DNA from 2 places in the Pseudoalteromonas sp. ND6B genome. Region 2 is predicted to be linked to the other one. Evidence: predicted binding sites of a transcription regulator. Region 2 holds the regulator's gene; the other holds the start of a gene.
The links. The regulator FliA, encoded in region 2, starts transcription of late flagellar genes. The targets are predictions, from matches to a motif close to CTAAAGNTNNNNNNNNNNNNGCCGATA.
Positions count from the first base shown of each region.

Region 1: a site for FliA is predicted at 2,740-2,766, ahead of ND6B_RS08230 (DUF5610 domain-containing protein). Genes of this name have one in related genera too.

Region 1 covers NZ_JQFL01000044.1:6,876-25,691, reverse strand. The annotation lists gene ND6B_RS08220 (RNA recognition motif domain-containing protein) at 289-768, shown strand; gene murI (glutamate racemase) at 731-1,519, opposite strand; gene ND6B_RS08230 (DUF5610 domain-containing protein) at 1,586-2,710, opposite strand; gene trmA (tRNA (uridine(54)-C5)-methyltransferase TrmA) at 2,875-3,972, shown strand; gene ND6B_RS08240 (DUF523 domain-containing protein) at 3,982-4,434, opposite strand; gene ND6B_RS08245 (thiol:disulfide interchange protein DsbA/DsbL) at 4,497-5,135, opposite strand; gene ND6B_RS08250 (thiol:disulfide interchange protein DsbA/DsbL) at 5,155-5,778, opposite strand; gene ND6B_RS08255 (serine/threonine protein kinase) at 5,814-6,788, opposite strand; gene ccoG (cytochrome c oxidase accessory protein CcoG) at 6,869-8,299, opposite strand; gene ND6B_RS08265 (hypothetical protein) at 8,582-8,941, shown strand; gene ND6B_RS08270 (hypothetical protein) at 8,941-9,147, shown strand; gene ND6B_RS08275 (UPF0149 family protein) at 9,160-9,747, opposite strand; gene ND6B_RS08280 (type II secretion system protein N) at 9,770-10,528, opposite strand; gene gspM (type II secretion system protein GspM) at 10,532-11,005, opposite strand; gene gspL (type II secretion system protein GspL) at 11,002-12,210, opposite strand; gene gspK (type II secretion system minor pseudopilin GspK) at 12,207-13,193, opposite strand; gene gspJ (type II secretion system minor pseudopilin GspJ) at 13,193-13,858, opposite strand; gene gspI (type II secretion system minor pseudopilin GspI) at 13,859-14,233, opposite strand; gene ND6B_RS08310 (prepilin-type N-terminal cleavage/methylation domain-containing protein) at 14,233-14,820, opposite strand; gene gspG (type II secretion system major pseudopilin GspG) at 14,870-15,292, opposite strand; gene gspF (type II secretion system inner membrane protein GspF) at 15,362-16,597, opposite strand; gene gspE (type II secretion system ATPase GspE) at 16,600-18,165, opposite strand; gene gspD (type II secretion system secretin GspD) at 18,158-18,816, opposite strand, start outside.
Region 2 covers NZ_JQFL01000072.1:22,277-36,241, forward strand. The annotation lists gene flhB (flagellar biosynthesis protein FlhB) at 1-247, shown strand, start outside; gene flhA (flagellar biosynthesis protein FlhA) at 319-2,427, shown strand; gene flhF (flagellar biosynthesis protein FlhF) at 2,449-3,939, shown strand; gene ND6B_RS03435 (MinD/ParA family ATP-binding protein) at 3,932-4,792, shown strand; gene ND6B_RS03430 (RNA polymerase sigma factor FliA) at 4,819-5,529, shown strand; gene cheY (chemotaxis response regulator CheY) at 5,570-5,953, shown strand; gene ND6B_RS03420 (protein phosphatase CheZ) at 5,970-6,737, shown strand; gene ND6B_RS03415 (chemotaxis protein CheA) at 6,752-8,968, shown strand; gene ND6B_RS03410 (protein-glutamate methylesterase/protein-glutamine glutaminase) at 9,022-10,173, shown strand; gene ND6B_RS03405 (flagellar motor protein) at 10,166-10,930, shown strand; gene ND6B_RS03400 (flagellar motor protein MotB) at 10,936-11,898, shown strand; gene ND6B_RS03395 (ParA family protein) at 11,911-12,681, shown strand; gene ND6B_RS03390 (chemotaxis protein CheW) at 12,685-13,407, shown strand; gene ND6B_RS03385 (chemotaxis protein CheW) at 13,429-13,926, shown strand; gene ND6B_RS03380 (DUF2802 domain-containing protein) at 13,945-13,965, shown strand, end outside.

The DNA of each region.
Region 1 (18,816 bases), on a different contig from region 2:
TCTGAGTAGCTCATGCCTCGCTATGCGTTGGCGTTCCCCGTCTCAGTGGGGTCGCATTATAGGGAGATCCGAAAACAGATCAACCTTTTTTTTAGATCTTTTTACCGTTTGCTCAAGTTTCAAACAAACGAGGCTAAAATAGTACTGAAACGCCTTACTATCGGTTGTTTTTTACACTCTTATTAACTATTTGCTATAAATTTCATTGCTATGTTCAATTAAGACGTTAAGATAGCAAGTTCACAATGTTAAATTAATGTTTATTTCCTGTTTATTGGTAGATCAAAAATGAAATTACCCGATCAAAAATCTTTTATCTTCGCAGTTATTCTTGCTGTTGTTGGTTTTGTTATCGTTAAGTTTGCGCTTGCAAGCCTAGCATTAGACCCTGCACTTCTATTCGGTGCCGGTTTATTAATTGGTGGACTTGTTATTGCTGCAATGTCATCAGTAAGTACAGAAGAAGCCGAAGTAAAAACAAAAACACTTTATGTTGGCAATCTTCCTTATCGTGCAAATGAAGGTGTAGTTCGTACTTTATTTGAAGAGCAAGGCAAAGTATTTAACGTTCGTTTGTTAAAAGATAAGAATACTGGCAAGCGTCGCGGTTTTGGCTTTGTTGAAATGGCACAAGCAGATGCTGATAATGCAATTGCTAAGCTAAACGATAGTGAGTTCCAACAACGTACTTTGAAAGTACGTGAAGCAAAACAAAAACAAGAAGATGATTCTAACTCTTATCGTTCAGAGTCGGATCAAACAGTGTAACTTGCTTAACCGCTAGTTTATCACTACATACATCAGCCGTTGCATAATAGTGCAGCGGCTTTTTTATGCCTGCTTGATTATCACTTAATTTGAGTAAAGAACTAACTCGCTTAGCAATGGCCGCACCAGAGTCTAATAACTGTACTTGCGTATTAAAGTAATCACTGATTGGTTTAGCTAAAATAGGAAAGTGAGTACAGCCTAATACCAGTACATCGATATCTTTATTAATATTTAATCGGTCTAACTCAGTGTGCAACTTATCGATATCTAAGTGCTGGGTAAAAAAGAGAGTCTCTGCCAAAGTAACCAGTTCAACACTACTATATAAACTTGTGGTTATCGATGAGGCATGTTCTTTTATAAGTGCATCAGTATACGGGCTTGATACCGTTGCGGGAGTTGCCAATAAACCTATATGCTTTGATTGCGTTAATTGCGCTGCGGGTTTAATTGCAGGTACTACCCCAACAATAGGAATATCGGTAATTTGACGTACCGAACTTAACGCTGATGTTGAGGCGGTATTGCAGGCTATAACAATTAAGTCGACATTTAGTGACTCATCTTCAATAAATTGAATCAATCCACATAGGCGATGAATGATGGTTTGTTGCGACTGTGCGCCATATGGCAATAATGCATTATCCATAAAATAGCTGTATTGAGCATGAGGAATGCTTTGCTGAATATGCTCAAGCACGGTGGTTCCACCTATACCTGAATCAAATACCATGATGTGCGCTGACAAACTACCATTCCTACTCTTTACTAAGAACGGCAGTTTGCCATGTGGCTTTTGTAAAAGAAAGTAGTTTTACTCAGTGCCTAGCTTTGCAGTAGCGGCGTTTAATTTATCTAAGTTTTCAAACATGGTGTTAGTGTAATCAACCAGTTTATCTATTTCTTGTTGATCTTGATTTAGCCATTGAATGATACCTGATAGCTGACTTTCTAATCCTAGGGTTTGCGCTTTAGAGTAAGCCGATTTTAGATCATCATTAAAAGGGGCAACAGTTTCGGCAATGGCTTTTTCTGATGCTGGCTTAATTTGTTCATACTCTTTAATGGCAGCAACGGTTTTGCTTTGACGTAAGTCCATTGAGAATGCCACCAGCTGTTCATTCCCTAAACTGAGTTCTTGGGCTTGTTCAAATGCTTTATCTAAATCGCCACTGAAAAAGGTTTTACTGACATCTTGTAACTCTGCCATTAAATCATTTATGGCTTGCTGCTCGTCTTCATTAAGCTCACCGTTTACTGACATCAAGAAAGAGAGCTCACGGGATTCAGAAAATTGCGTACTAAATGATTGTGAATCATCTGTTTTTTGATAGCGACTAGATGATTGCGATTGGTAAGCATCTGCAAAGCTAATACTCACCTCATCACCTTCTGCTGTGGTAAATGTATAATCAGCACTATTGCTTAAACTTACATATTGCGCCTGGCTAACAGTAACGCTTGCAGGTTGTGGGTTAAATAAGTTCTGCTCAAATTTATCGAGGCCACTAAAAATACCCTCTTTTGATTTATCAATACCCTCTTCAAGGTCTTGATTGAATACCCCCATGCCTTTTAGTTCATCCACAGCCTCATCAACACCCGTCTGCACTCCTTTACGTGCCTGGCTAAGTATATCTTGTAGTTTCTCATCATTAGCACCATTGGCTTTGGCTTTATTTACCGAGCTTGTTACAAAGTCTAAAACATTTTTAACGACTTCATTAAAATCAAACAGTGGTTTGTCCTTTTTGGTTTCAGCGACCGGCAAACCTAGTTCTTTTGCCATTTTGTCACCTAATACGGCAGCAGCCAGTTCTTTTCCTCGTTGCTGATAACTAGTTAGTGGCGAGTCTATTTTAGGCTGTGGCATTGCTTGATTAGTATTGTATTTATTAGCATTACTGTTTGGAACAAAACTAAAGTTACCTATTTTCATGAGAAGACTCCTATTTAGACTTACTCTTATATCGGCCAAGTAAGCCTATACTGTAGTAAAATGCTCAAAAAAAGCTCACTATATTTGATCAAAACTAGACAAATACGCTTCGCTCCCTACAATAGCGCCGATAAACAGATCTCAACGATAAGGTTATACCGTTAATGGCAGTTATAAATATAGATACCACGCAGTACGATGCACAATTAAATGAAAAAGAGCAGCGTATTACAGAGCAATTTCAACGTTTCGGTGTAAAACAGTTAGAAGTATTTAGCTCTGAGCCCATTAACTACCGCCAACGTGCAGAATTTAGAGTATGGCACGATGGTGACGATCTGTTTCATATTATGTTTGATCAACAAACAAAAGATAAAATACGTGTTGATACCTTTGACCCTGCAGCTCCTTTAGTAGGTGAAATTATGCAGGTGATGATTGATAATTTAAAAGGCTGCGAAGTACTACGTCGTAAATTATTTCAAATAGATTATTTATCAACCCTCAGTGGTGAAATTTTAGTGAGCTTGCTATATCACAAGCCACTTGATGAACACTGGTTAACTGAGATCAATGCCTTAAAGGAAAAGCTAAGTAGCCAGTACAAAATTGACTTTATTGGCCGTGCACGTAAGCAAAAAGAAAAATTGGGCGATGACTTTGTTACTGAGCGCTTAATGGTGAATGGCCAAGAGCTAATCTATCAACAGGTAGAAAATAGCTTTACTCAGCCTAATGCGAAGGTGAATATTAAAATGTTAGAGTGGGCACAAGAGTTATGTAAACCACTAAACAATGATTTACTAGAGCTGTATTGTGGTAATGGAAACTTTTCTATTGCACTTGCTGGTTCATTTAATAAAGTGCTGGCGACGGAAATATCAAAATCGTCGGTGCATTCAGCGCAATATAATATTGCTCAAAACCAAGTAACTAACTTAGATATTATTCGCATGTCGAGCGAAGAGTTTACTCAGGCAATGAAAGGCGAGCGTACTTTCTCTCGCTTAGATGGCATTGACTTGAGTAGTTACAACTGCCAAACCATCTTAGTCGACCCGCCTAGAGCAGGCATGGACACGCTTACGTGTGACTTAGTGGCTAATTATGAAAATATTATTTATATCTCATGTAACCCAGACACATTAGAGCGTGACCTTGAACACTTAACGCAAACCCATGAGGTTAAGCGCTTTGCAATATTTGATCAGTTCCCTTACACACACCATATTGAATCTGGTGTATTTTTACAGAAAAAATAAAATCTAATACTATAATACCAGCGCCTTGATAAGTGCTGGTATTTGCTCTTCACTAAATACTTTAACTTGATTCTTTACCAATAACTTAGCGGTCAGCCCCATGCCTTTTACTTTCACCCCACTATGGCTTCCATCATAAATTGTATTACGGCCACACGAAGGACTAGACTCTTTTAGTAAAGCAAAGCGAATATTATGCTTATTACAAAGGGCTAATGCTTTATTAGCGCCAGCTTCAAATGCACTTGTTACATCCTCAGCAGTATTTGTAATAACTCGATTTTGCTTTATCTCAGCGGGCGCTCTAGGCACGAGTAAACCACCAGCAATCTCAGGACAAAATACAATTAATCTATTTTGCTTTTGCCACAAATTAAGTTGAGGGTGCAATATTGTTTGTCCTTTACCATCATAACGAACTGGCAAACCTAACAAACAACTTGAGATTAAAATTTTTTCCATAATGAATTTTCTTCTCCAAATAAAAAAGCTCCTTTCGGAGCTTTTTTATTTCACTAAACTACTTATTTATTTGCTAAGTAGTTAATAAGTGCGCTTACATCTTCTGGCGATGAAATGCCTGACTCGCCACCTAAGTTAAGCTTGTATTTACCATTAACGATAAACGTAGGAACGCCACGAAGTGCTCCTTTGCCTTTAAAGTAATCTTGGTCGCGTTTCATTTTAGAGCTAAGTGTACGTACCGAGAAGCTTTCAAATAATTTATCAAACTTGTCGCCATCTACGCCTTGCGCTAAAAATACATCTTTTACATCTGCCAACTCATTAAATCGTGCACGCTTTGCATGGATATGATCAAACATCGCTGAAATAATTTTATCTTTTTGAGGTAGTACTTCAGCTGTAGCTAATGCTTGGCTGATCATGGTTTGATGTTCTGGGTCACGTACACCCACAAAATCTACATGGCTTTTCTTAAACTTTACGTTTTTATCTAGCTTAGGTTTGATCTCGGCCAGCAGTGGTTCCATGTTATTACATGCAGGACAGTAAAAAGAGAAAAACTCTTTTACTTCTGGTTTTCTGGTTGCACGATCAGAGACGACATCGTAATGCACGCCCTCTTCGTAAGTGGCAGCAAAACTGGTTGCAGCTAAAGGGAGTAATACAGCAAGTAACCCTGCTTTAACTAATTTGATCATTATTGTGGTGCTCCAAAAATTATAGTTTTAGTAAAAAGCTAATTAACTCATCAAGTTCTTGTTGGCTCTTGATTGTATTAATATTGATTTTGTATTTGTCATTTACGATAAATGTAGGCACGCCAGTTAATGCACCAAGTTCAGAATATTTATTCTGTTTATCTTGCATGGCACGTTCAGCTGCTATGATAGGCAAACTGGCGATGTCGTTATCAAATGTCGTGTTATCAATTGCATTAAGCTCTAATAACTTTTTAACGTCTTTAATTTCAGTTAATGGCGCACGTTGTATATGAATGCTTTTAAAAATTTGCGCTGTTACCGCTTCAGCTTGACCGTGTTTCTTTGCGATTAAGTAAGCAAAGCTTAAATTACTTTGGGCTTGTGGTGAAACGCCTCCCAAAAAGTTGACATGATTTTTTACAAATTCAGCCCCTTCAGGTAAGTTTTCTGCAATCCCTTTGGCTACCGGCTCAAATTTAAAACAATGTGGGCAATAGAAAGAGAAAAACTCGGTTACATTCGGGGTTTTACTTTTTTCAACATCAATTACAGTGTATTGATTACCCGCTTCAAAGTTAGCAGCTAATGCTGCAAAAGGTAAACATAGGATCAGTAAACTTAGTTTTAATTTTTTAAGCATGAATATCTCGTTATACTTCTTTTTAAATAAAAATATTATGGCAATAATTTTAACGGGGCTTCTTGCAAAGCTGCAAACTGCTCTTTAAGCGCTAAAATTTGTTGCTCCCAGTATTTGTCATCTGCAAACCATGAAAAGTTCCGTACAAAAGCAGGATCACTCCAACGTTTTGCAACCCACCCCATGTAATGAATCATACGCATAGCCCGAAGCGGTTCGATCAGCTTAAGTTGTGAGTGATCAAAATCGCAAAACTCTTCATATGCATTCACTAAAGTGTCTAACTGTAACAGCTGTGTTTGTCGATCGCCACTGAGCATCATCCATAAATCTTGAATTGCAGGACCTTGACGGCTATCGTCTAAATCAACAAACATTAATGCATCTCCTGCCCATAGGATATTACCAGCATGGCAGTCACCATGTAAGCGAATGCCTTCTACATTTTTATATTGCTGTTGAGTTTGAGCAATGACTAAATCTAAAATAGTGTAAAAGGAAGTCTCTAATCCCATAGGGACTAACTTACTTTTTTGTAAATGAACTTTAGCTGTATCTAAATATTCATCACAGGTAACGGTCGGTCTTTGGGTAAAGGGTTTCGTTTTGGCTACTTGATGCATACGACCGATTAAACGCCCGAGCACATCGAGTTGATCTAAATTGTCCACCTCAAATAAACGCCCGCCTACACTTGGGAACAAAGTAAACAAATACCCTTGATGTTCAAACAAGCTTTGCCCATTGTGTTTTATTGGCGCCACCACCGGTACTTCAGCGGCGGCTAGTTCAAAAGCAAAGTCATGCTCTTCTTGAATTTGCGCTTTGCTCCAGCGCTCAGGGCGATAAAACTTAACGACGTAACGCTTTGCACCCTCGGCTACAAATTGATATACCCGATTCTCGTAGCTATTTAGCGCTAACAACCCTGACTCAGCATAAATATCCACGCTTTCTATGGCATCCAAAATAAGATCTGGAGTTAAGTCAATAAAGCTAAATTTACTCATATACTTCTTATATAAAAGAAAAGCGGGAATATCCCGCTTTTTTGTTAATAACAGTGCTCGTTTGCCTTTAATAAAGCGACTTATCGTGCCTTAAAAAAGTTGCTTGGCTGCGATATTTTATTATCGGGCTCGTTTATTGGCGACAACACAAAGTTAAACTCGGTCATTGGCGCTTTTAAATCATAAGGATCCATTACCAGTGATAGCGGTACATTATGCGATTCACCAGCGTTTACTGTAAAGGTAGTATCACCTAAGTATTTATAATTATCTAACCCTGTTACATCAATAGAGAATGTTTGCTCGTATTGTGCTTTGTTAATTACTTTTAAGGTGTAGGTGTTTTCAACTAAACCATTAAAATCGACACGATACAACTGATTACGGTCGCGAATAATATCAAAGTCCATGGTTTTACGCATGGCGATATTAGCAACCAGCGCACCGGTAAGTAAGATTAAAATAACACTGTAACCAATCAGCTTTGGACGCAGCGGATGGGTTTTATTCTCCGGTGTTTCTAAATTACGCTCGGTGGTGTAAGAGATAAGGCCTCGAGGGTAATTCATTTTATCCATTACGCCGTCACAGGCATCAATACAAGCGCCACAGTTTATGCACTCATATTGCAAACCATTACGAATATCAATCCCGGTTGGGCAAACCTGCACACACAAGTTACAGTCAATACAGTCACCTAAACCTAACTCTTTAGGGTCTTGTTTACGAGAACGTGGCCCTCGGTTTTCACCACGAGTTTCATCATAGCTTACAGTAAAGGTGTCTTTATCAAACATTGCTGACTGAAAACGTGAATACGGGCATATATGTAAACACATAATTTCTCGCATCCACCCAGCGTTACCATAAGTACAAATAGTAAATACAATGATACTAACTAAGGCATAACCGCCTACATTAAAGGTAACAAATTCAGGCAGTAGTTCGCGAATAGGCGTGAAGTAACCAACAAACGTTAACGCAGTATATAAAGAAAATAATACCCAACTAGTGTGCTTAGCTGTTTTACGCCAGAACTTGTCAAAATCCATCGGCCGTTGATCTAACTTTTTACGTTGGTTAGCGCTGCCCTCAAACTTTTCTTCAAACCAAATAAAAATGAAGGTCCATACTGTTTGCGGACATGTATAGCCACACCACACTCGACCATAAAAAGTGGTAACCAGAAATAAGGCAAACGCTGCTAGCATAAATATAAATGCAAGAATGGTGAAATCTTGTGGCCACAGGGTTAAGCCAAAAATATTAAATTTTTGCTCCATTAGCTCAAATAAAACAGCTTGTTGACCGTTAAAGTTGATCCATGGCAATAACATAAACGCCAGCATGCCTAAAAAGCCAATACGTTGTCTTAGTAATTGATGGAGTCCTGAAACAGCACGCACATAAATACGGTTGCGTGGGTTAAATCTATCTTCTTGACGGCTCAGATCGGGTTTTTGGATCTTAACCTCTGTTGGTATGTTTTTTACTTTAATTTGCTTATCCATTGAAGTTCCTCAACGCCGCTAGGAAATAAAAATTCAGCAATCTTTTTGTACTTTTCGCCTAAGTGTAGCAACTTACATGCTAAACATAATACGCTTTAGGTCGCACTTGTATACTTTCAGATATTTCAGAAATATCTAATTACTCCTCTTATTATACGCATATTGGCTAAAATTACTGACTAGATTGCTAATAATTTATTCAACTTGTGACTTGCTTTTAAGGTGTATTTTATTACACTTGCCGGCTACTAACGTGTTGTTTGGATCAAGGTTTGTGTATTTATGAAGAAATTTTTTATACTAGTGGTTGTGATCCTAGCATTTTTTACCATTGATCACCCCTTGGTAAAAGAGCCTCGTGAGCGCTTACTCGGTGATGGTATAGGCTTGTTAAGCAGCACAACTAAAGTCGATCGTTTTCCTGTCGCAACCATGACAAGAAACAAAATTAATAAACAGTTAGCACTTTCAAGATCCGAAGAAGACTATATTGATAAAACCTTTACCAATGATGAGTCAGTAAAGTTGTTTGAACTACGCTATTGTCGTCAAGGCGATCTAAACCTTTACTTTTATTCAGAACGTTTAACAACGGTATGTCGCATTATCAAAGAGTCATTAGCGCAAGCGAGAGTGAAATAATGGATTTTTCTGGATTAAATAAAAAAGCAAGTAACTCATTTCACAAGCACCGCACTATGCTTAAGCAGTTGGCACAAGGTAAAACACTTAAATGTGAGCATTGCCAGGGTGTATTAACGTTAAATTTAGCCACCAGCGAACCTGGTAAGGGAGTAATACAGTGCAAACAAGGTTGCACTGATATTGAATTAGAGATTGGCGCTTAAGGCTTTACCTACTTATTCATCCCACCCTTCATCGGTATACAAACCACTATTAAGCGCGACAATTTCTATAAGTTCAGCAAAACCTAACGCAAAGTCGCCCATTAATTCATACTGCTGCGCACACAAATGTAATTCATCGATATTATTTTGCTGTGCAATCTTTGCAATCGTTGGTTTATCTAATGCAAAAAAGCTAAGAGTCGCCTGTGCACTTTCAAGCGCTTGCTTGTATTGAATATCTAGTTGCTCACTCTGGAGTAACTTATGAGTATACGTTTGGCTTGCAGTTAAAAAACCTGCAGACCACTGCTGACAAAACTCACGGTCAAACTCAGCGGGTAACTTATAACCAAGTTCAAATACTTGTTCACTTACTTGATGATGTAATGCCATAAACAAAAACAACATGTCTTCATCAAGGTCATTGGCGGTATTAGGTAGAATTTGCTCTAACCATTGATGTACTTCTAATGGCTCAGGTGAACAAATAGTGCCAAATAAATAACCTTGGCTTTGAATAAGGCTCATAGCGCCGGGCTGGGTAGTTAAAAACTCGCTGAGCAGTTTGGCGTGCTGCTCAGTAAACTGAGGTATTTGCATTAAAACTCTTTTTTATAAAATATTAAAATTTAAGTGGATACCGACCTTGGTTATCTGGTCTACCTAAAAACTTCACCGCGTCATGAACTTCTTTCGGTAAAGTGAGATCAGGTTTAACATATCCCGCTACTTTAAAATCAAAATTGGCTTTTAGTGTAGCATCAGCCTCTAACCCTAATCTATTATTTGGCTCAATAAGTATGGCTACATCGCCCGACTTACAACTTAACTTACCGCTTAAATCGCCTATATTAAACCAGCCAGTTAGCCCTTGCACATCAATATCAGGGCTGGCTATTTCACCTTGTAATGATTGGCAATAAGGAGCGCCTGAAACGTATTCATCGAGCTCTAAAATAACGCGTCCTTTAGCAGTAACCGGTAACGGTAAATCAATGCGCTGCATAGCGCGCTCAACCGTTGAACGCACTACAGTATCAGTTATTCTAAGTTCATCATTTGTGAGAGAATAACTAATATCTGCATACCCAGAAATGTCATCACGTTCGCGAGGATTACCAAAACGTAAGTTAGTATTTACTTGAGCTTTAAAGATTGACCAGCCTGATATATCCCAACGTACATTGTTCAACTGTTCACCTTGAAAGCGAAGCTGCATTATTTGACCTTGCCATAGCGTACCAAAAGTTTGCCCTACCTCTAACTGCGCAGGTAAGTAAGGTTTAGCAAAATTTAAAGCCACTGCAGCGGGCAATTTAATAACGCTAAAAACAAGAAAGCTAATTACAAAAACGATGGATAAAATTATTATTTTTTTCATTAACTACTTCTCTAATACTAAACGGCTAACGCGTACATAACCGGATTTATCATCTTGGCTTAAATCTAAATTTTCTACGCTTAAACCATGCTGATTAACCAGCTCGTCAATCCATTGGATTAATTGATTAAACTCCACTGAGTCGAGTGTTAAACGAAGTGAATTATCATTTGGCTGCATTTTACTAATATTAATGCTGTAACGACCGCGCGTATTATTCACTATTTGGCTGAGGTTTTGATTGCTCACCGCTTGCGCTTTACCTGCTGCTTTAAGTTTAACGATACTGTCGTCTACCCATGCTAGCAATTCTTGTTGTTTTATTTGTGATTGTTGCGCATTTTCTATTGCCGTATTTAAGGGTCTAAATATACCCATTACCAAAACAAAAATAATAAATACACCACCCGCAACCATTATTAACTGCTGCTCTTGTTCTTTTAATGAACCCCAATATTTCATGAACTGCTGTTTCATTGTGCACCTCGCAGTCTAATTTCGCCGACGATATAATCACCATCATTATTTAACGACCCCTGCTCAACAGTCACACCTTGCTGCTCAAGAATGGCTTTAACCTTACCAAAGGTTTGAAAGTCTTTTGCACGAGCACGAATACGTAATTCATTACGGCGCTTATCAAAACGTAAGGTTTGCGGTGTAAATTCGCTCACTTGTGAAAATACACTCACCAGCTTGCTGGTTAAATCTAAAAAGCCAGCATCGCTCGTACCTTGCACTTTATCCAGTGCTCCCTGTATTTGATTTTTAATTAAGTGAGGGCGCACCCGCGTGCCTGGAAAGGCTTTTTGAAATCGCTCTACTACTTGTGATTTAGCTACCTCAAGCTGCGAATTAAGCTGATGTAATTCAACCGCTTTAATAGCCACACTCGATAGCAAAGCAATAACACTAATTATGGTGGCACTTTTCCAGTAACCCCACCATAAAGCCGTTTTCTTTTTAATCGTGTAAGGCCCTTGACGCAAATTAAATTTAAGCTGATCTAACTGCTTAGCAAATAATGCTAACGGCAGCTCATAATCACTGGTTTGCGGATGCAAGGTAAGCGTTTCAGGAAATTGCTCTGCAGGGCTGTAATGTTTTATATCAGGGTTACCTAAAGCCGTTAGATATTCCTTTAACCAGCTGCTTTCAACCGCACCGATATGCCAGTCACCTTTTTTAAATAGCCATTGCTTGTTGAGCTCAATTGCCGCTACACAAGGCTCTTCTGCACTGGGCAATAACAAGCCATCCGGCACTATTTTATGAGCAGTGAGCTGGTGTTGCTCAAACACCTCTAACCAGTGCTCAAACCAATCGCGATTCATTAGCGCAACCCTAATTGCATGCTGCGCTTCAACCATTGTCGGCTCCCCTAGCGCTATATAGATATCGTCTATATCACAGGCAATATCCTCTTCGAGCATATAAGGCAGTGCTTGCTCTAGCTTACGGTTCCATTTAGTTGGCAGTATCACCGTTTTTAATTGCACTTGGTCACATGGTAAAAGTACCACGAGCTCTCGGGTTGATGCTTTTTCAGTTAGTTCACTTAACTGGCTGGCATTTTGTAACTCGCCACTGGCTATTATTTCTTGTTCTTGTGGTGAGTATATTAACCAGTTAAGCAAGTCTTGTTCGGTTTGACCCGTGCGGATCAACAGTATCTCTGTCACTGTACGCCTCCAAATTTTCGCGCCAGTATCGTTACCTCGCCATTGCTGGCATACAGTAATGTGGTCATCGAAAAACGCAAATCAACAAATTTTGCCTGCGTTTGTAATTTAAAATATTCACTTTTTAAACTAAAAAGCTTTTCTACTGCTTTGATATTTTTGCCGCCTTGTTGTTTAACAGACTCAAAAAACTCTTCAATATTATCAAAGCCATTTTCAGGTCGCGCTGCAATTACCGCTTGAGCACCCGAAACACTCAGTTCGTCTATTAGGCCACTGAGCAATAAAGCTTGCTCTTCAGTGACTGTATTAACATTAATTGAAAGTAACGTACTACCTGGGATCACACAGACAAAAGGCAGCACTTTTTCCATAACCAAAGGATTAAACCCTTTAATTAAACGCAGTTCAGACACCGATGCAAATAAGCTATTAGCCGTCATATATGGAAACTGACGAGATAAATACTCCCCCTCTTCGGCACCAGAGCGATAGGTTATACTGTTCTCATCAAGCCAATCAAACACACTGTCGGCCATCCCTTCTTCTGATTCATCACTGGGTAAATCATCTATATTTTCTAAAATAGCAAACAACGCTTTATGTGCTGGGTTAGTTTTATTACCGCTATTTGGGTCTGGCTCAACCCCAAGCGCGTTTAAATTTAAACACGCTTGTAAATCAGTCAACTGGCCGCTTAAAGTGCCGTTCTCAACAGGGTACTTTACATCGCCTTGCTTTGCCCAGGGCTGCGCTAATGTGGTTTTTTCAGGATCGTCTTTTTTACTTTGAATTAAACCTTTAATTGCTAGCTCTTCAGCACCATAGGCATACCATTTCGCTTGTTGCTGACTTTGTAAATTGGTACTTCTTTGTACTTGCACCATTAAATTAGCACTCATTTCAACGGCTAAAATAGCTGCAAGCGCTACAATAAATAACACAATAACCAAAGCCGCGCCGCGCGAAGATTGTTGGTTCATCAAGGCGTACCCCGGCCATTAGGTTGCGACGGGTTAGTCCCCTCAGTTACTGGTTTAGGTAGCTCTTTACCGAGTCCTGGCACTAAAAACACACGCCTGATAGGCTCCGCATCCATTTGCTTTATAGTTACCGCAACGGCTTTAGGTAATGCCTTAATTTGCCAGTCTTCTTGCCACTTACCGCTACCATCTAAAAACTCAAATTTAAGCTCTTCGACTGCGGCTAAAATAACTTGGCTACGAGGCTCCATATTATCGAGTTGATCGACATAAATGCGATATACGCGTTCTAACTTGTCATCAATGACGCGATAACCAACAGCTTGTAACTCTGAGCGAGGGAGTAAGTTAATGGGATTCATCCAACCATCACGTACAAAGGCAATACCATCAAGCTGGCTTTCTAAAATGTAGCGTCCAGCAAGTAAGTATCCCTCTTGAAAATCTCCAGCTTCATTACGCACTTGGCGTTTAGTCATTTGGCTAAAGTCTTGATCCATTAGCCTGAAGGCTGTTTGTAACCCATTTAGTTCAGCAATTTTTTCATCTGATGCTTGTTTAGCTCGCGTTGTGGTATCAAGTATTTGGTGGGTGGCCATAATCACAAACGCCAACACACCTAGTGCCACCATCACTTCTAATAATGTAAAACCGCGCTGCTTCACTTAAAGCTTACCTTTATTTAAGTAAGTGCTTAACTCATAAATTGAATTTTCGTACTTATCATCCGTAAACACATTAATAGTGACTTTTACAAAGCTCTTGTCGGCAGTGGGCACAACATCTTGGCGCCAAAACCATTCAATACCCGCCATCATCTCACTGCCGCGGGTACCATTTTTACCTTGCCATTTTTCGCCTTTCGTTCGTTGTTCTACCAATACATTCTCAGCGACCCATGAGCCATACGTTTGTTCTTCAATACTTGATAAGTGATGAATATGCTCACCGGTTGCTTGCATTGCCGCAATACCCGCCATGGCACAAATACTCAGTGCAACTAAGACTTCTAATAATGTAAACCCGTGGTATTTTTTCATTATTGGGGCTCTCGACGAAAATCGACTGGGGCTGCAAATTTACCTTCAATAAAGTACACCGGCTCTGGCTGATCTTTTAATTCAAGCATGAGCTGAAACGCACTTACATCGGCAGAGGATAAAATAAGCACTTGCGGTACTTTTAACTTTTTAAGCTCTAATAAACTGTCTTCATTGTTACCACTCATTAGCTCACGCCAATTTGACTGCTCTAGTAAGTTATCTTGTGCCCAAGGTAGGTCTTCAAGATTAAGTGTTAATTTAAATTGGGGTTCGATCTCAATTGGCTTAAATAAAGCTTCACGATCAAAGCTAATCCATTTTTCGCCATCAAACACTAAAAATTCAAGCGTATTTTGCTCAACTAAAAGGCCTAATTCTATTTGATTAAGCACCGCAAATTCCGATGCGGCATTAATGGTGGTATGCAGCCTATTTGCTTGCTTGTCTAACGCTTCTTCAGCGCCGCCATCTAAGCTGTATACCACCATTTTGGTGGCAAAGGCGATGATCACCAATACCACTAAAATTTCTATTAAACTAAAACCATAATGCTTTGCACTCAGGTGCTTAGGGCTTACCTGCATGGCAAGCCCCAATGTATTATGTTTAAGTGCATGGTAAAGTTATTGGTCATTACTGCTTATCTTCATCCCAATTACCAATGTCATCTTCGGTGGCTGGTTCGCCATCTGGACCCATCGAAAAGATATCAAATTTACCTATTTCTCCAGGGCTGATTAATTGATAATTATTACCCCATGGATCTTCCGGTAACTTGCTAATAAAGCCACCATCAGGAAAACGCTTTGGAATGGGCTCAATACTGGTTTTAGTAACTAATGCCTCTAAACCTTGCTCTGTACTTGGGTAGCTTTTATTTTTAAGCTTGTACAAACTCATAGCATCTTCTAACTGCTGAATATCTAAATGCGCTTTATCAATAGCCGCTTCTTCTTGCTGGCCCATAATATTAGGTGCCACAATCGACATGATCATCCCGATGATAACCAGTACCACCATGACTTCTAATAAAGAAAAACCTGATTGTTTATTCACGTTATTACCTCGTTATTCTAAAAACACTAAGCAAAAATGATTTGTTTAAATCATTAATATAAAAAATACTTAAAGACCTACGGCCTTGTTCATTGCCATAATTGGCTGCAAAATTGCCATTACTATGAAAAGCACAATCACTGCCATAGAGGCAATCATTGCCGGTTCCAATAATTTTAATGACACATTAACCATACTTTCAAACTCGCGATCTTGATTGTTAGCAGCACGCTCTAACATTTGCTCAAGTTCACCGGACTTTTCACCACTGGCTATCATATGTAGCATCATTGGTGGAAACAACTTAGTTTGCTGTAGTGAAGCACGAAGACTCGCCCCTTCACTGACTCTTTCTGCGGCATCTGCCACTGCTTGCTTTATTTTTTCGTTAACCAACACCCCACCTGAAATACGCATTCCTTCAAGTAGCGGCACTGAGCTTGACGATAAAATACTTAATGTACGGGCAAAGCGCGCCGTGTTAATACCTCTAGCAACCTTACCTATGCCTGGCATATGTAATACTTTTGCATCCCACCAAAACCGTACTTTAGGTTTTTTAAGTGCGTATTTAATTCCAATAGCAATCGCCGTGATCGCTAATAAACTAACAAACCAATAATTTTGTACAAAATGACTACCCGCCATGACCCATTCGGTTGTCCAAGGTAATACTTGTTTGGTTTTTTCAAACGTTTTTAGTATTTTAGGCACCACAGTACCTAATAATACTGAAACAATACCAATAGCGAACACGACCAAAATAATGGGATACACCATCGCTTGCGTAATTTGGCTACGCATGTGTTGGCGTTGCTCGGTGTAATCAGCCAATCTGTTAAGTACTTGATCTAAGTGACCTGACTTTTCACCTGCGGCCACCATTGCACGGTATAAATCGTCAAATACATGCGGAAATTCACTCATCCCATCAGCAAGCGTATACCCTTCCACCACTTTAGAGCGCACAGACATTAACATACGTTTTAGCCGTGGTTTTTCACACTGCTCAGCAACCGCCATCACGGCACCCTCAACGGGTAAGGCTGACTGAATTAGGGTCGCAAGTTGACGTGTAATCAAAGCAAGATCTGACGTTGATATTGTCGGCTTAAATAAAGAGCCTAATAATGGCGCTTTTTGACCTCGAACTTGTTTATCATCTTGAGCAGCTGGCACCACCTCGAGGGGGGTTAGCTTTTGATCGCGTAAAAGTTGGCGAACTTGCTTTGCTGTATCCGCTTCTAAAATTCCTTTTTTTTCTTTTCCCCGGCCATCTAATGCACGGTATTCAAACGCCGCCATTGTTAGCCTTCCTCACGGGTTACGCGTAATACTTCTTCAAGCGTTGTTTTACCCGCAAGTACGCGGCTGCAGCCATCTTGACGAATACTTGGGCTGCGTTTACGAATATATTTCTCTACGCTTTGCTCACCTTTACCGCTGTGGATCATTTCACGAATAGTTTCATCAACGACTAATAATTCGTGAATACCTGTACGACCACGATAACCGTTAAAGTTACACTCTTCACACCCTACCGCGCGGTAAATCGTCGGAGCATTATCAAACGGTACGCCGAGTAATTCACATTCACGCTCATCTGCAATATGCCCTTCTTTACAGCTATTGCATAAGGTACGTACTAAGCGCTGTGACAATACGCCGAGTAATGATGACGATAATAAGAATGGCTCAACACCCATATCTTCCATACGGGTAATTGCACCTGAGGCGGTATTGGTATGCAATGTAGACATAACTAAGTGACCAGTCAGCGATGCTTGTACACCAATTTGAGCGGTTTCTAAGTCACGTATTTCACCAACCATAACCACATCAGGATCTTGACGTAAAATAGCGCGTAGGCCACGGGCAAAAGTCATATCAACCTTGGTATTAACCTGTGTTTGGCCAATACCTGGGATTTCATACTCAATGGGATCTTCAACCGTTAAAATATTGCGATCCCGCGAGTTAATTTGGCTCATACCGGCATATAAAGTAGTACTTTTACCAGAGCCTGTAGGGCCTGTAACTAAGATTATACCGTGAGGCTTACTAATTAAATCAGCAAATAGCTCTCGGTTTTTCGCGGTCATGCCTAAATCTTCAAGGTTTAAACGCGCATTGTTTTTATCAAGCAAACGCAATACGACTCGCTCACCAAAGCTCGATGGCATAGTCGATACACGCACATCTACTGCACGCCCTGCAATACGTAAACTAATACGGCCATCTTGCGGTATACGTTTTTCTGCAATATCGAGTTTGGCCATTACTTTAATACGCGATACCAGCAAAGAGGCTAATTTACGATTAGGTTTTAAAACTTCTTTGAGTACGCCATCCACTCGAAAACGAATAACCAGTTCTTGTTCAAACGTTTCAATGTGGATATCAGATGCGCCTTCCTTAATGGCCTCACTCAACATGGCATTAATGAGTTTGATAATAGGCGCGTCGTCATCACCAGCAAGTAAATCTTCAGTTTGAGGAAGCTCATCAGCCAGCGAGAATAAATCAACCTCGTTACCAATGTCTTCCATCATTTGCTGAGTTTCTGAGCTGTCACGTTGATACGATGCTTCTAGTAATAACTCAAATTTATCATCTTCTAGTTGCTCAAGTGTGAAGCCATGTCCTGCAATGCGGCGCACTTCTAGCAATACATCAATATCCAACTCGCCACGGTAGTAAACAACTCGGTTATCCTTATGTTTACTAAGTAACGCACCCACCCGCCTTGCATATGAAAACGGCAAACGCTTTGCAGGCAGCTCAATTAAATCCTCTTGTTCAAGCATTTCATCGTTGTTATGTGCAGCTGGATGAACAACGTCTTGATTAATATCTTCTATCGCATTAGTCATTGTTACGCTCTTGTGCATTTTGTTTGCGTAAATGCTCTTCGTACGTAGGTGGTAACACTAATTCGTCATTCCACTCAGGTAAAATAGGCGTATCAGACATTGGCATTAAGTTAATGCCATCTTCACGCTTTTTAAATTGCTCACCGCGAATAAAGTTATATTTACTAAAGCTGAGCTTATTCATACTAATGCCATCGCGAATAATGGTCGGTCTAATAAACACGATTAGATTACGTTTTCGCTTTGTTGTATTAGTTGACTTAAACAAGTGGCCTAAAATAGGAATGTCGCCTAATAGTGGCACTTTTGAAACGCTCTCTTGTACATCTTCATCAATCAAGCCACCCAATACCACCATACCGCCATCATCGGCCATTACAGTAGTTTTAATTGCGCGCTTGTTCACCGAAATATCGACTGCTGTTGCGCCACTAACACTTGAAACTTCTTGCTCTATGGTCAACTGCACCGCTGAACCATCATTAATTTGAGGGGTTACTTTAAGTTTAATACCCACCTCTTGACGCTCAACCGTTTGAAATGGATTTTCGTTGTTACTACCTGTTTGCGAACCAGTAATGATTGGCACTTCTTGACCAACTAAAATAGATGCTTCTTCGTTATCCATTGTAGTAATAGATGGAGTCGCTA
Region 2 (13,965 bases):
TGAGCTCGCCATGCAAATTCGTAAAATTGCATTGGGTAATGAAGTGCCTGTTGTTGAGTCTCCAACTTTAACCCGAGCGCTTTATCATACTGCAGAAGTGGGTGAGCAAATCCCCGATCAGCTCTTTACTGCGGTTGCTCAAGTGCTTGCTTATGTGTTTCAGCTTAAACGGTTTAAAAAAGGTCGTGGAAAACGCCCTGTTGCCCTTAATAAAAAGCTGCCTATCCCCGATGAATTTAAGTATTAACTGCTAACCAACTAACTTGGAATAGTTATTGCAATTTCAGCGTAGTGTCAATTTTTTGAAATTGTAGAGTTATGGAATTTAAAGCGGTATTACAACAACTTAATAAAGATAAAAAAGAATATGCGAAGGGCGTTGGTACACCGCTTTTGGTGTTGGCTGCGCTGGGCATGGTTATTTTACCGCTGCCTCCATTCCTGCTTGATATATTATTTTCGTTTAATATCGCGCTTGCGTTAGTTGTATTACTGGTCACTGTATACACCATGAAGCCGCTTGAGTTTGGTATGTTCCCAGCGGTGCTGTTAATTGCAACCATAATGCGCTTAGCACTCAATGTGGCCAGTACCCGGGTGGTACTGCTTGAGGGTCATAACGGTGGGGATGCTGCTGGTAAAGTCATTGAAGCATTTGGTTCAGTGGTAATCGGTGGTAACTACGCCGTGGGCTTGGTGGTGTTTTTAATTCTGATCATCATTAACTTTGTGGTAATCACCAAAGGTGCTGGTCGTATTTCAGAGGTATCAGCGCGTTTTACTCTAGATGCTATGCCAGGTAAGCAAATGGCCATAGATGCAGATATGAATGCCGGTTTTATCAGTGCCGAGCAAGCCAGAGAACGTCGTGAGGAAGTAACCCGTGAAGCTGACTTTTATGGTTCTATGGATGGAGCTAGTAAATTTGTAAAAGGTGATGCTATTGCTGGCATAGTCATTTTAGTGATCAATATTGTGGGTGGCTTATTTGTTGGCATGATCCAACATGATTTAAGTTTTTCACGCGCTATGGAAGTGTACACACTATTGACCATTGGTGATGGCTTAGTCGCGCAATTACCTTCATTACTACTTTCAATTGGTACTGCAATTGTTGTAACCCGTCAAAATGAATCGCACAACATGGGCGATCAGTTTAAGAAGCAATTAGGTAACGAAAAGTCGTTATTTATTGCCTCAGGTATCCTTATTACTATGGGCTTAGTCCCAGGTATGCCACACCTTGCATTTTTAAGCTTAGGGGCGCTTTTAGGTTACCTTGCATACTATACTCAACAAAATAAACTGAAATTAGCCGCTGCAGAAGCAGAAGAAGCCGAAAATGCGGCCTCAGGTACCGGAATTGCGGCTAAACAAGAGCAAAAAGAACTGGGTTGGGATGATGTTCAACAAGTTGATGTTATTGGTTTAGAAGTCGGTTACCGACTCATTCCTCTCGTTGACCAATCACAAGGTGGCGAGCTGTTAAACCGTATTAAAGGAGTGCGTAAAAAACTATCTCAAGAGCTAGGCTTTTTAGTGCCGCCGGTGCATATACGCGATAATCTAGAACTCGACCCAAATGCATACCGCATAACCATGATGGGTGTATCAAGTGGTGAGGGTGAGCTTAAACATGGTGATGAATTAGCGATTAACCCAGGCCAAGTATTTGGCCCGTTAAAAGGAATTGAAACTAAAGATCCGGCGTTTGGTTTAGATGCAGTTTGGATAAAACCTGATCAAAAAGATGAAGCACAGTCTTTAGGTTACACGGTGGTTGATTCGGCTACCGTGGTGGCAACCCATATTAGCCAGTTACTCACCAATAGCGCCGCTTTATTACTCGGACATGAAGAAGTACAAAACTTATTAGATATGTTAGGTAAGAGTCACCCTCGCTTAGTTGAAGGACTTGTACCTGAGGTATTACCGCTGACCACCATCGTGAAAGTACTACAAAATTTATTAAATGAAGGGGTAGCAATACGAGATATGCGCTCAATTGTTCAAACCCTTGTTGAGTATGGCCCTCGCAGCCAAGACCCAGATGTATTAACGGCTGCAGTGCGAATATCACTGCGTAGATTAATCGTCCAAGATGCCGTTGGTATGTCTTCTGAAATCCCTGTCATAACCTTGGCGCCTGAGTTGGAACAGATGTTGCATCAGTCACTTCAAAATGCAGGTGATGAAGGTGCCGGAATAGAACCAGGGCTTGCTGATAGACTTCAAACATCATTGAATGAAGCGCATCAAAATCAAGAAATGGCCGGTGAACCTTCAATATTGCTAACGTCAGGAATGTTACGCACTGTGTTATCTCGATTTGTTAAATACACCATTCCAGGATTGCGAGTGATGTCTTATCAAGAGATACCAGATGAAAGACAGATCAAGATTGTCAGCTCTGTAGGCCAACAATAAGATTTTAAAGGGGTTTGAATTATGAAAATTAAACGTTTTTTTGCTAAAGACATGCGCACTGCACTAAAAGAAGTAAAAGAAGAGTTGGGTGTTGATGCGGTTATTATGTCAAATAAAAAACTAGCTAATGGCGTTGAAATTGTTGCTGCAGTTGATTACGACAAAGCAGCGACAAAACCGCCAGAGCAGCCTCAAAGCCAACCTGCTGCAAGAGCTTCATTTGCACATACTGAGCAAAGTTCACATAATTTTGTTAAACCAGAACCACAACGCGCTCAACCTAAGCCACAAGCAAAGGTTGCAGATAGCTTACAAGCCTTACTAGAGCGTCAGTCTCCACGTCCTCGTTCAGCAGAGCTTGCTTCAATGTTTTCACACTCTGGCATTGACACATCTGGCCACTATCAAGAACAAGAGCCTGTGCAATCACGACCTAAAAATATGTTTGAACGTGAACAAAGCGCGCCAGTGCGCCCTCGTACCCAAGCCGATAGCTTAGGTTTTGACGACTTAGACAGTGGCTTTGACGATTTAGATTCACCTAGCGCACCGCGTCAGCAAACAATGCATAAAGAATCAAGTGACATGAGCACAATGCGTGAAGAAATGAACGCAATTCGTCAACTATTAGAGCACCAAGTATCAGGTTTAATGCAGCAAGATATGGCGCGTCGCGACCCGACCCGTGCATGTATGATTGACCGCTTAGTCGGTATGGGTATAGAGAAAAATGTTGCTGAGCAAATGGCATGTTTTGTACCGGACGATGTGTCTCGCCAACAAGGCTGGAAAGCTTTATTGAACATGGTTGAAGATCAAATGCAAACCACTAACAACGAAATACTTCGCCAAGGCGGTGTTTTTGCGTTAGTTGGACCTACTGGGGTGGGTAAAACCACCACAGTTGCAAAACTGGCAGCATTAGGTGCACAAAAATACGGTGCCGATAAAGTAGCGCTTATTACTACCGATACCTACCGTATTGGTGCCTATGAGCAGCTAGCAACGTATGGTCGTATTATAGGTTGTGGCGTTAAACAAGTTAAAGATGCAAATGAATTAGCAGAAGTTTTATACCATTTACGAAATAAACGTCTAGTCTTAATTGATACAGCAGGAATGAGTCAACGTGATTTACGCTTAACCGAGCAGTTAAACACCTTGATGCGTAATCAGCGTGTTGATATACGTAGTTATTTAGTATTAAGTGCGACGGCGCAAATTAATGTATTACAAGAAACAGTAAGGCACTTTAAAAAAGTACAGCTAAGTGGATGTATTTTTACTAAACTTGATGAGTCATTGAGTTTAGGTGAGATTATTAGTATTGCGATTCAAAATCGTCTCCCAATAGGGTATCTTACTAACGGTCAGCGAGTACCAGAAGATATTAGAGTGGCAAATGCCGAAAAACTAGTAAAAAAAGCTGAGCAATTGTATTTAAAAAGAATAAAAGCACAACAATCACGACACCAATCAGTGGCGTCGAGCACAGTAGAGATGTATGATTAACACAGTTTTAGATCAAGCAAGCGGCCTTCGCAAAATGAGCAAGAATAATAATAACGGCGTAAAAGTTATCGCTGTCACCGGCGGCAAAGGTGGAGTGGGTAAAACGAACGTATCCCTTAACACGGCAATCGCGTTAGGCCAACAAGGCAAACGTGTGCTTGTACTAGATGCTGATTTAGGATTAGCGAATTGTGATGTGATGCTTGGACTGCGCGTTGAGCGTAATTTATCTCATGTTTTATCGGGCGAATGTGAACTTGATGATATTTTAGTCGAAGGTCCCGCAGGCATAAAAATAGTGCCTGCAACATCGGGTTCGCAAAGTATGGTTGAGTTATCACCCTCAGAGCACGCTGGACTTATTCGTGCATTTAGTGAACTTAACACCGACTTTGATATTTTAATTGTTGATACCGCTGCGGGTATTTCCGATATGGTGCTGAGTTTTTCTCGCGCAGCGCAAGATGTGGTTGTGGTGGTATGTGATGAGCCTACATCAATTACCGATGCCTATGCTTTAATTAAAGTACTTAGCCGTGAGCACGGCGTTTATAAATTTAAAATTGTTGCCAATATGGTGCGTAGTTTACGCGAAGGGCAGGAATTGTTTGCAAAACTTTCAAAGGTTACCGACCGATTTTTAGATATATCAATGGAGTTGGTTGCAACGGTTCCATATGATGAAAATATGCGCAAATCAACGCGCCGCCAAAAAGTAATTGTTGAGGTTTTTCCTGGGTCGCCTGCTGCAATTGCTTTTAAAACACTGGCTACAAAAATTGCTAAGTGGCCAACACCTAGTCAAGCCTCGGGTCATTTAGAGTTTTTCATTGAGAAACTAGTTAGTAACTAACAATGACAATACCGGTGAATAGAGCTATGGGATATCAGTCAACACAAAATTTAAATATGATTGTTGAAAAGCATGCCTCATTAGTCAAAAAAGTGGCGTGCCATTTAATTGCTCGTTTACCGGCCAGTGTGCAGCTAGATGATTTAATTCAATCGGGTATGATTGGTTTAATTGAAGCTTCAAAAAACTTTGATGCAAGCAAAGGCGCAAGCTTTGAAACCTTTGCCGGTATTCGTATTCGTGGTGCGATGATAGACGAAATGCGCCGAGGCGATTGGGTTCCACGTTCAGTTCACAGAAAAAGCCGTTTGGTTGCAGAAACTATTGTTGCGCTTGAGAACAGTTTAAACCGTGAACCTAAAGATAGTGAAGTTGCTGAAAAACTTGAAATTTCGCTAAATGAGTACCATCATATTTTAAACGATGTAAATGTAAGCAAAGTGTTAGGTATTGAAGACCTTGGTATAGATGACGATGTGATTACACCTCATGGCCAAGATTTAGCACTAGACAAACCGTTCAATAATGTTAAAAATGAACGGTTTAATGAGTCTTTACTCAGTGCAATAAAGTCGTTACCGGAAAAAGATGCAATGGTGCTTTCTTTGTACTATAACGATGAGATGAATTTAAAAGAAATTGGGCATATACTCGATGTAAGTGAATCGCGTGTAAGTCAGATACATGGTCAGGCGATGATTAAGCTTAAAGCAAAAATCAATGACTGGATAAACTAGAAGTAAGTAAATAAAGGTTCAGGCCTCACTGGAGGATGTTTTGGATAAAAACATTAAAATTCTTGTTGTTGATGATTTCTCAACAATGAGACGTATTATTAAAAACCTGTTGCGCGATTTAGGTTTTACCAATGTTCAAGAAGCAGATGACGGGTCAACTGCTTTGCCTATGTTGCAAAATCAAGCGTTTGATTTTGTTGTAACAGATTGGAATATGCCAGGCATGCAAGGTATTGATCTTTTAAGGGCAATTCGAGCTGATGAAAAATTAAAGCATATTCCTGTTTTAATGGTTACAGCAGAAGCTAAAAAAGAACAAATAATTGCTGCGGCCCAAGCAGGTGTTAATGGTTATATTGTTAAACCATTCACTGCAGGTACATTGAAAACTAAATTAGAAAAAGTGTTCGAACGCTTAGGTTAATGAGAGGGAGAGGCTTATGTCAGCACCTGCTGCGCCTCAGATTACTTTAGAACAAGCTCGCCAGTTAGTTGTTTTTTTAGAAAATGGTGAGCAAGATAAAGCGAATCAGTTAATTTTAGAAACAGCTTCACAAGAGCAATCACAGTTATTTGCTGAGGTGGGTAAGTTGACGCGTCAACTGCACGAAGCTTTAAAAAGTTTCGAGTTAGACACGCGTTTAACAGACATTACCACTGATGCCATCCCTGACGCAAAAAAACGCCTTAACTATGTCATGGAAATGACAGAAAACGCAGCCAATAAGACAATGGATGCGGTTGAAGCAAGCTTACCATTAGCACAAGAAATCGCTGACGAAATAGCTGATATCAAGCCAACGTGGGATCGTTTAATGAACCGCGAAATAGAGCTTGGTGAGTTTAAATCACTTTGTCATAGTATTGATAAGTTTATGAGCAGTTCTCATCACAAAACCGATGAGTTACAAATGCTGATGACTAATGTGCTGATGGCTCAAGACTATCAAGATTTAACCGGTCAGGTTATTCGCCGTGTTATTGAACTTGTCCGTGAAGTTGAAGAAAGTTTAATTCACCTGTTAACTGCATTTGCAGCGCAAGGTGGTGAGGTTGAACCAACTGAACAACCAGAAAAAATAGAAGATCCCATTGTTGCACAAACACTAGCAGGTCCCGAAGGGCCTATTATTGATAAAGAAACGCGTAATGATGTTGTATCTGATCAAGATGAAGTTGATGATCTATTATCAAGTTTGGGCTTCTAATAGGAGAGTACTGCATGAGCTTTGAAGTCGATGAAGATATTTTACAAGACTTTTTAGTAGAGGCCGGAGAAATCCTTGAGCTTTTATCTGAACAGTTAGTAGAACTGGAAAACAACCCAGATGATACTGAGCTACTAAACGCAATATTTCGCGGTTTCCACACTGTAAAGGGTGGCGCTGGCTTTTTGGCTATGACAGAGCTTGTTGATGCATGTCATGGTGCTGAAAATGTGTTTGATTTACTGCGCCAAGGTGTAAGAACAGTTAACTCTGAATTAATGGATGTGATTTTACAAGCACTGGACACCATTAATGAAATGTTTGCCACGATTAAAAATCGTGACCAGCCAGAGCCTGCTGATCCAGAATTACTTGCAGTACTTCACAAACTTGGACAGCCACCGACAGCAGAAGAGCTTGCCGGCGATTCTGTGGTTGAAGATGTAGCTCCTGTCGAAACCCCATCGGTAGAGCCCGAACCAGTTGCAGAGCAACCGAGCAGCGATGCTGAAGAAGACCCGTTTGCTTTTGATGAATTATTTAGCGGCCCAGATAGCAGCAGTACTGAGTCTCAGATTGATGAAATAACCGAAGACGAATTCGAAAGCCTACTTGATGAACTTCATGGAAAAGGGCAAGCCCCACAAGAAAAACAATCATCATCAAGTGACAATGATGTCAGTGGTGATATAACTGACGATGAGTTTGACAGCTTATTGGATGAACTTCATGGTGTAGGCAGCTTTGGCGAAGTGAGCCAAGCAACCGCAAGTACACCACAACAAACACCATCAGCCCCTGTGGCTCCACCAAGTAACGAGCAAAGCTCGGGCGATGATGAAATAAGTGACGACGAGTTTGAAGCGTTACTTGATGAACTTCATGGTAAAGGTGCACCTAAGTCGATAGAAACACCGGCTCCTGTAAGTAAACCAGAACCAGTGGCAGCTAAAAAGCCAGAACCAGTTGCTGCAGCTAAGCCACAGCCTAAACCAGAGCCAGCTAAGCCGGCTCCTGCGGCACAAGCAGCTAAAGCTGCGCCGCCTAAAAAAGCAGCGCCTCCACCGGCAGAAACAACAGTACGTGTTGATACCAAACGCCTAGACCAAATAATGAACATGGTGGGCGAGTTAGTACTTGTGCGAAATCGCTTAGTGAGTTTGGCGACTAATTCTGATAGCGAGGCTATGGGTAAAGCTATTTCCAACTTAGATGTTGTGACTGCTGATATCCAAGGTGCAGTAATGCAAACACGAATGCAGCCAATTAAAAAAGTATTTGGCCGTTTTCCTCGTGTTGTACGTGACTTAGCACGAACACTTAAAAAAGATATTAATTTATTACTTGTCGGTGAAGACACCGATTTAGATAAAAATTTAGTGGAAGCATTGGCCGATCCATTGGTGCATTTGGTTCGCAACTCGGTCGACCATGGTATTGAAATGCCCGATATTCGTGAAGCATCGGGTAAACCTAGAACAGGTACGGTGACTTTATCAGCTTCGCAACAGGGTGATCATATTCTACTTACCATCCAAGATGATGGTGCCGGTATGGATGCTGAAAAGCTTAAAAAGATTGCGATTAGTAAAGGGGTGCTTGATCACGACCAAGCGAGTCGTCTTTCTGATACTGAAGCTTATAACCTTATTTTTGCACCTGGGTTTTCAACCAAAGAAGAAATCTCAGATATTTCTGGCCGTGGTGTTGGTATGGATGTGGTTAAAACAAAAATCACTCAGCTCAATGGCTCGGTTAACATAAAATCAGAAATGGGCGTAGGGACTACTTTAGAAATCAAAGTTCCACTAACACTTGCGATATTGCCTACCTTAATGGTGGTGGTGGGAGAGCAAACCTTTGCCTTGCCGCTAGCGGGTGTAAGTGAAATATTCCACTTAGATTTAACAAAAACTAATGTGGTTGATGGCCAGCTAACGATTATTGTTCGTAAAAAGTCGATTCCATTATTCTACCTTGAACATTGGCTTATAAAAGGCGCTGATAGAGGTCAGCGAAAAGCACAAGGGCATGTCGTTATTGTGCAAATAGGGACTCAAAAAGTAGGGTTCGTTGTTGATTCACTAATAGGTCAAGAAGAAGTGGTGATCAAGCCTCTAGATGCATTATTGCAAGGTACGCCGGGTATGGCGGGTGCGACTATTACCTCTGATGGTGGAATTGCACTGATATTAGATGTACCGAGTATGCTAAAGCATTACGCTGGATAATAAAAAGTAGGTATAAACTTTATGCCTACCCATTCATTGAATAAGAGAGCGAAATGGCTGTTAAAGTTTTAGTAGTTGATGATTCAAGCTTTTTTCGCCGCAGAGTGAGTGAAATTCTTGAACAAGACAGCGGCATTGAGGTAATAGGCTTTGCTGTAAATGGCCGAGAGGCCGTCGAAAAAACAGCTCAGTTACGTCCTGATGTTATCACCATGGATGTTGAAATGCCGGTGCTGGATGGTATTAGTGCTGTGAAAGAGATCATGGCGAGTAATCCAACACCTATTTTAATGTTTTCATCGTTAACACGAGCAGGGGCATCTGCCACTTTGGATGCGCTTGATGCTGGGGCGATGGACTTTTTACCTAAAAAGTTTGAAGATATTGCTCGCAATAACGATGATGCAATTAAGTTATTGCAAAATAAGGTTAAGGAAATAGGCCGCCAGCGTATTGGAAGAATTACGAGAACGGCCCCATCTCCAAGTATTAGTAAACCAGCGTCAAACAGTTCTGAACGCTTTTCTAACCTTGCTAAAAAGCCGATAGTTCAACCTGATCGTAGCTTTAATAATGCGAGTCCTGCACCTAATAACAGCAGTGCCTCAGCGCGTGCCAGTGGTAAGCAGTATCAGTTAGTTGCTATTGGTACATCCACAGGTGGGCCAGTTGCACTGCAAACTATTTTGACGCAATTACCTGCTAATTTTCCACACCCTATTTTACTCATACAGCATATGCCTGCTGCATTTACCCCGGCCTTTGCTACTCGCTTAGATGGCTTGTGTAAGATTAAGGTAAAAGAAGCGCAGCAAGGCGATAGATTACAACCTGGGTGCGCTTATTTAGCGCCAGGTGGCCAGCAAATGATGGTAGAAGGACGTGGCTCTAATAGAACCCTTCGTGTGTTTGAAGATAAAAATGAACGAGTAAACTATAAACCAAGTGTTGATATTACCTTTGCCAGTGCGGCCAAAGCGTATCAAGGTGATGTGCTTGCCATTATTTTGACAGGCATGGGTGCAGATGGTCGTGATGGTGCTCGCATGCTTAAGCAAACTGGCGCTACAATTTGGGCTCAGGATGAAAAAAGCTGTGTTGTCTATGGTATGCCTCAGGCGATAGCCAGTGCAGGTTTAGCGAGCGAAAGCATTAGCCTTCATGATGTGGCTGCACGCTTAAAAAGAGAGGTTGGCTGTGGATAAGCTTTCTGTTTTAGGATTACTGGTTGCATTAGGTGCTATTGCAATCGGTTATTCTTTAGAGGGAGGTGTGGTATCTGCGCTGTTTAATGGGCCTGCACTAATTATTGTATTAGGCGGTACATTAGGTGCGGTGATGCTACAAACATCAGCCAATACATTTAAAAAAATGCTTAGTATTACTCATTGGGTTTTTGTTACCGACGACCATGATATTGAAGATGCTATTGAGCAAGTAAAACGCTGGTCGCATAAAGCCCGTCAAGAGGGTTATTTAGCATTAGAAAACGAAGCACTTGCGCATTCAGATCCCTATGCCGCCAAAGGACTGAGTTTATTAGTTGATGGCTGTTCAGAGCAAAAACTACGCGATACCCTCGAGATTGACTTATTACTTGAGCGAGAACGATTACTTGAGGCTAGCCGGGTATATGAAGCAATGGGTGGGTATAGCCCAACTATTGGTATTTTAGGTGCTGTACTTGGGCTTATTCAAGCCATGTCATTTATTAACGATCCTGAGCAGTTAGGAACGGGTATTGCCACCGCGTTCATTGCAACTATATATGGTGTTGGTTTGGCTAATTTATTATTTTTACCCATGGCCAATAAGCTAAAGCAACGGGTTGAACAAAAGATGCTTTATCACGAAATGTTAGCGGAAGGTGTAATTGCTATTAGCCAAGGTGAGAGCCCTATTAATATAGAACTAAAGCTTGAAGCCTACCGCGTTGAACGTCCAATTTTACAGGCCCATTAGCGCCTATGTTACGCCGTCGCTTACGTCATCACCAATTAAAGAGCCAACATACTGAGCGTTGGTTAGTTTCTTATGCGGATTATATGACCATAATGTTTGCATTTTTTGTTGTATTGTATGCAATTGCGATAAACAAAGAAGACAACATCAAGGTTTTATCTGATTCTCTTGAGCATGTTTTTGATAAGTCTGCAAAACAATATTCTCAGCAGGGTAACGGGGTAAATGGTGATGCTTTATTGCTTGAAAGGGTGACCCCTGAGGCTGAAATACTCTATGGCGAAAGTATTCAAGAGCTAGAGCAAGGCCCAGTGTTACTCGATGGTCAAAGTGACAATAGCAATATTAGTCAACGCCACTTAGGTAAGCCGCTGGATAGTTTATTGGCTAAATTACAATCGTCGCTGATTGATGAGATACGCAGTGGCGAGGCTAGCTTAGAACTAAGCCAAGACTGGTTGGTTATTGAGCTCAATTCCGGATTGTTGTTTGCCAGTGGTAGTGCTGTTGCACATAACAAGGCCAAAGAGATTGTAAAAAAAATTGAAGCAATCATCGCATCAGTCGATAACTATATAAGAGTACGCGGGTATACAGATAACGAAACCATACGAAATGAAATATTTCGTTCTAATTGGGAGTTATCAGTGGCGCGTGCAACCTCAATATTAGTTGAGCTAGAGCGTTTGGGCATTGAATCCGCGCGCATGGCCATTGAGGGATATGGTCAATACTCGCCCTTTGCCGATAATGATACCGAAGCTGGGCGTGCTGAAAACCGTAAAGTCGTGATTGCACTTTCTAAATATGGTTTAGCACCAGATCCCTCTGATGAACAAACGAAATCATCAATTTCAGTATCAGAGCAAAGTCAGCCAGAAATTGAGCTACCTGCCCAAGACGATACAATAAAAATAATCCGTTTACCGCATGGTGGCATCCGTGTTACAACGCGCAACGAACAGTAATTAGGATGTAATGTGAAAGTTTGGACAGTAGCCAATCAAAAAGGGGGAGTAGGCAAAACCACTACAGCGGTTAGCCTTGCAGGGATCCTTGCGCTTCAAGGCAAGCGTGTGTTATTGATTGATACAGATCCTCATGCTTCACTAACCTATTACTTTGGTATTGATTCAGAAGATTTAGAGGTCAGTGTTTACGATATTTTTACTCGCGGCTCGAGTATGAAAAGTGAAGAAATACTGCAAGCATTATGCCCCTCAACAATTGAAAACCTAGATATTTTACCTGCAACTATGGCGATCGCGACACTTGACCGTAGCATGGGTAATAAAACGGGAATGGGCCTGATTTTAAAAAAAACACTGGCTAAAATTAGCGAGTATTACGATTACGCAATTTTAGATTGCCCACCTGTTTTAGGTGTGCTGATGGTCAATGCGCTTGCCGCCTGTGAAAGAGTCTTAGTGCCGGTGCAAACTGAGTTCTTGGCGCTTAAAGGGCTCGATAGAATGATGCGTACTATGGAATTAATGCAAACCTCTCAAGCGAAAAGCTATGAATATACTATAATTCCAACTATGTATGATAAACGAACCAAAGCATCGCTTGAGGCCTATAAAACACTACAAGAAACGTATAAAGAAAAAGTATGGCCAGGCGTTATTCCTGTGGATACTAAATTTAGAGATGCAAGTTTAGCGCAAAAAGTACCGGTAGATTTTTGCCCAAATGCGCGTGGAGTCTATGCTTATAAAGCATTACTTAAATATTTAATAAAACAAGGTTAATAAATGAGTAAGCAATTATTTGCTAATGAAAAAGTAGTCACTCAGTACTTAGGGGCGTTATTATCTGATGACGAACCAACAAAAGACCTTGAGCCTGTTGCTAAACTGCTTGAGCAGGTAACGTATGAAGAGCAAAAAGAACAACCAGTAATAGTTGAGCCTGTTGTTGAAGTTGAAAAGCTCAATAAGCAAGTATCGAATGTAGAAATTGACACTCTCCAAGAGCAACACGTCGTGCCTGAGCAAGAGGTGGTTGTAGGTGGTGAAGCTGACTACTTTGATGGTGAGTTTCAAGCGCTGTTTTTTGAAGTGGCAGGGCTTACTTTAGCGGTGCCGCTAAAAGCCTTAGGTGGCATTCATGAGCTTGGAGAAGTAAATCATTTATTTGGCAAGCCTAAGTGGTTTAAAGGGGTTATGATCAACCGAGAAGAAAAGCTCAATGTTGTTGATACCGCTCGCTGGGTTATGCCTGAAAAGTACGATGAGCAGTTAGAGGCATCTTTAAATTATCAATACCTCATCACTTTAGGTGATAGCCAATGGGGTTTATTAGCAGAAAAACTAATAAATAACATTACATTGAGTAAAGAAGATGTAAAATGGCGTACAAATAACAGTAAGCGCCCATGGCTTGCTGGAGTAATTAAAGAAAAAATGTGTGCTTTAATAGATGTTAATAATTTAAACGCACTATTAGAGAAAGGCTTAGATAGCCGTCACAAGTAATGACCATTACGAGGTAAGAGCATGAGTGAAGATAAATTACTGTCAGCTAAGAAAAATGCAGATAATAATGATGAGATTTTGCAGTGGGTTACGTTCAAGCTAGAAGATGAAACTTATGGCGTAAATGTAATGCAAGTGCAAGAAATACTGCGTTACACCGAGATTGCTCCTGTACCAGGTGCACCTTCGTATGTGATTGGTATTATTAACTTACGTGGTAATGTTGTTACCGTTATTGATACTCGCTCTCGTTTTGGTTTACCTGATATTGAAGCGACGGATAATTCACGTATTTTAATTATTGAAGCAGAAGAGCAAGTGATTGGCATTCTAGCCGATAGCGTTTCTGAGGTTGTTTACCTACGTAGCTCTGAAATTGACAGTGCGCCAAATGTAGGTACAGAGGAAAGTGCTAAATTTATTCAAGGTGTATGTAACCGCGACAATGAGTTACTTATTCTGGTTGATTTAAATAAACTACTTAGTGATGACGAATGGGATGAGTTAAGCGATATATAAGCTTCTCTACATAAAACTATGTTATTACTTGGTATTGCT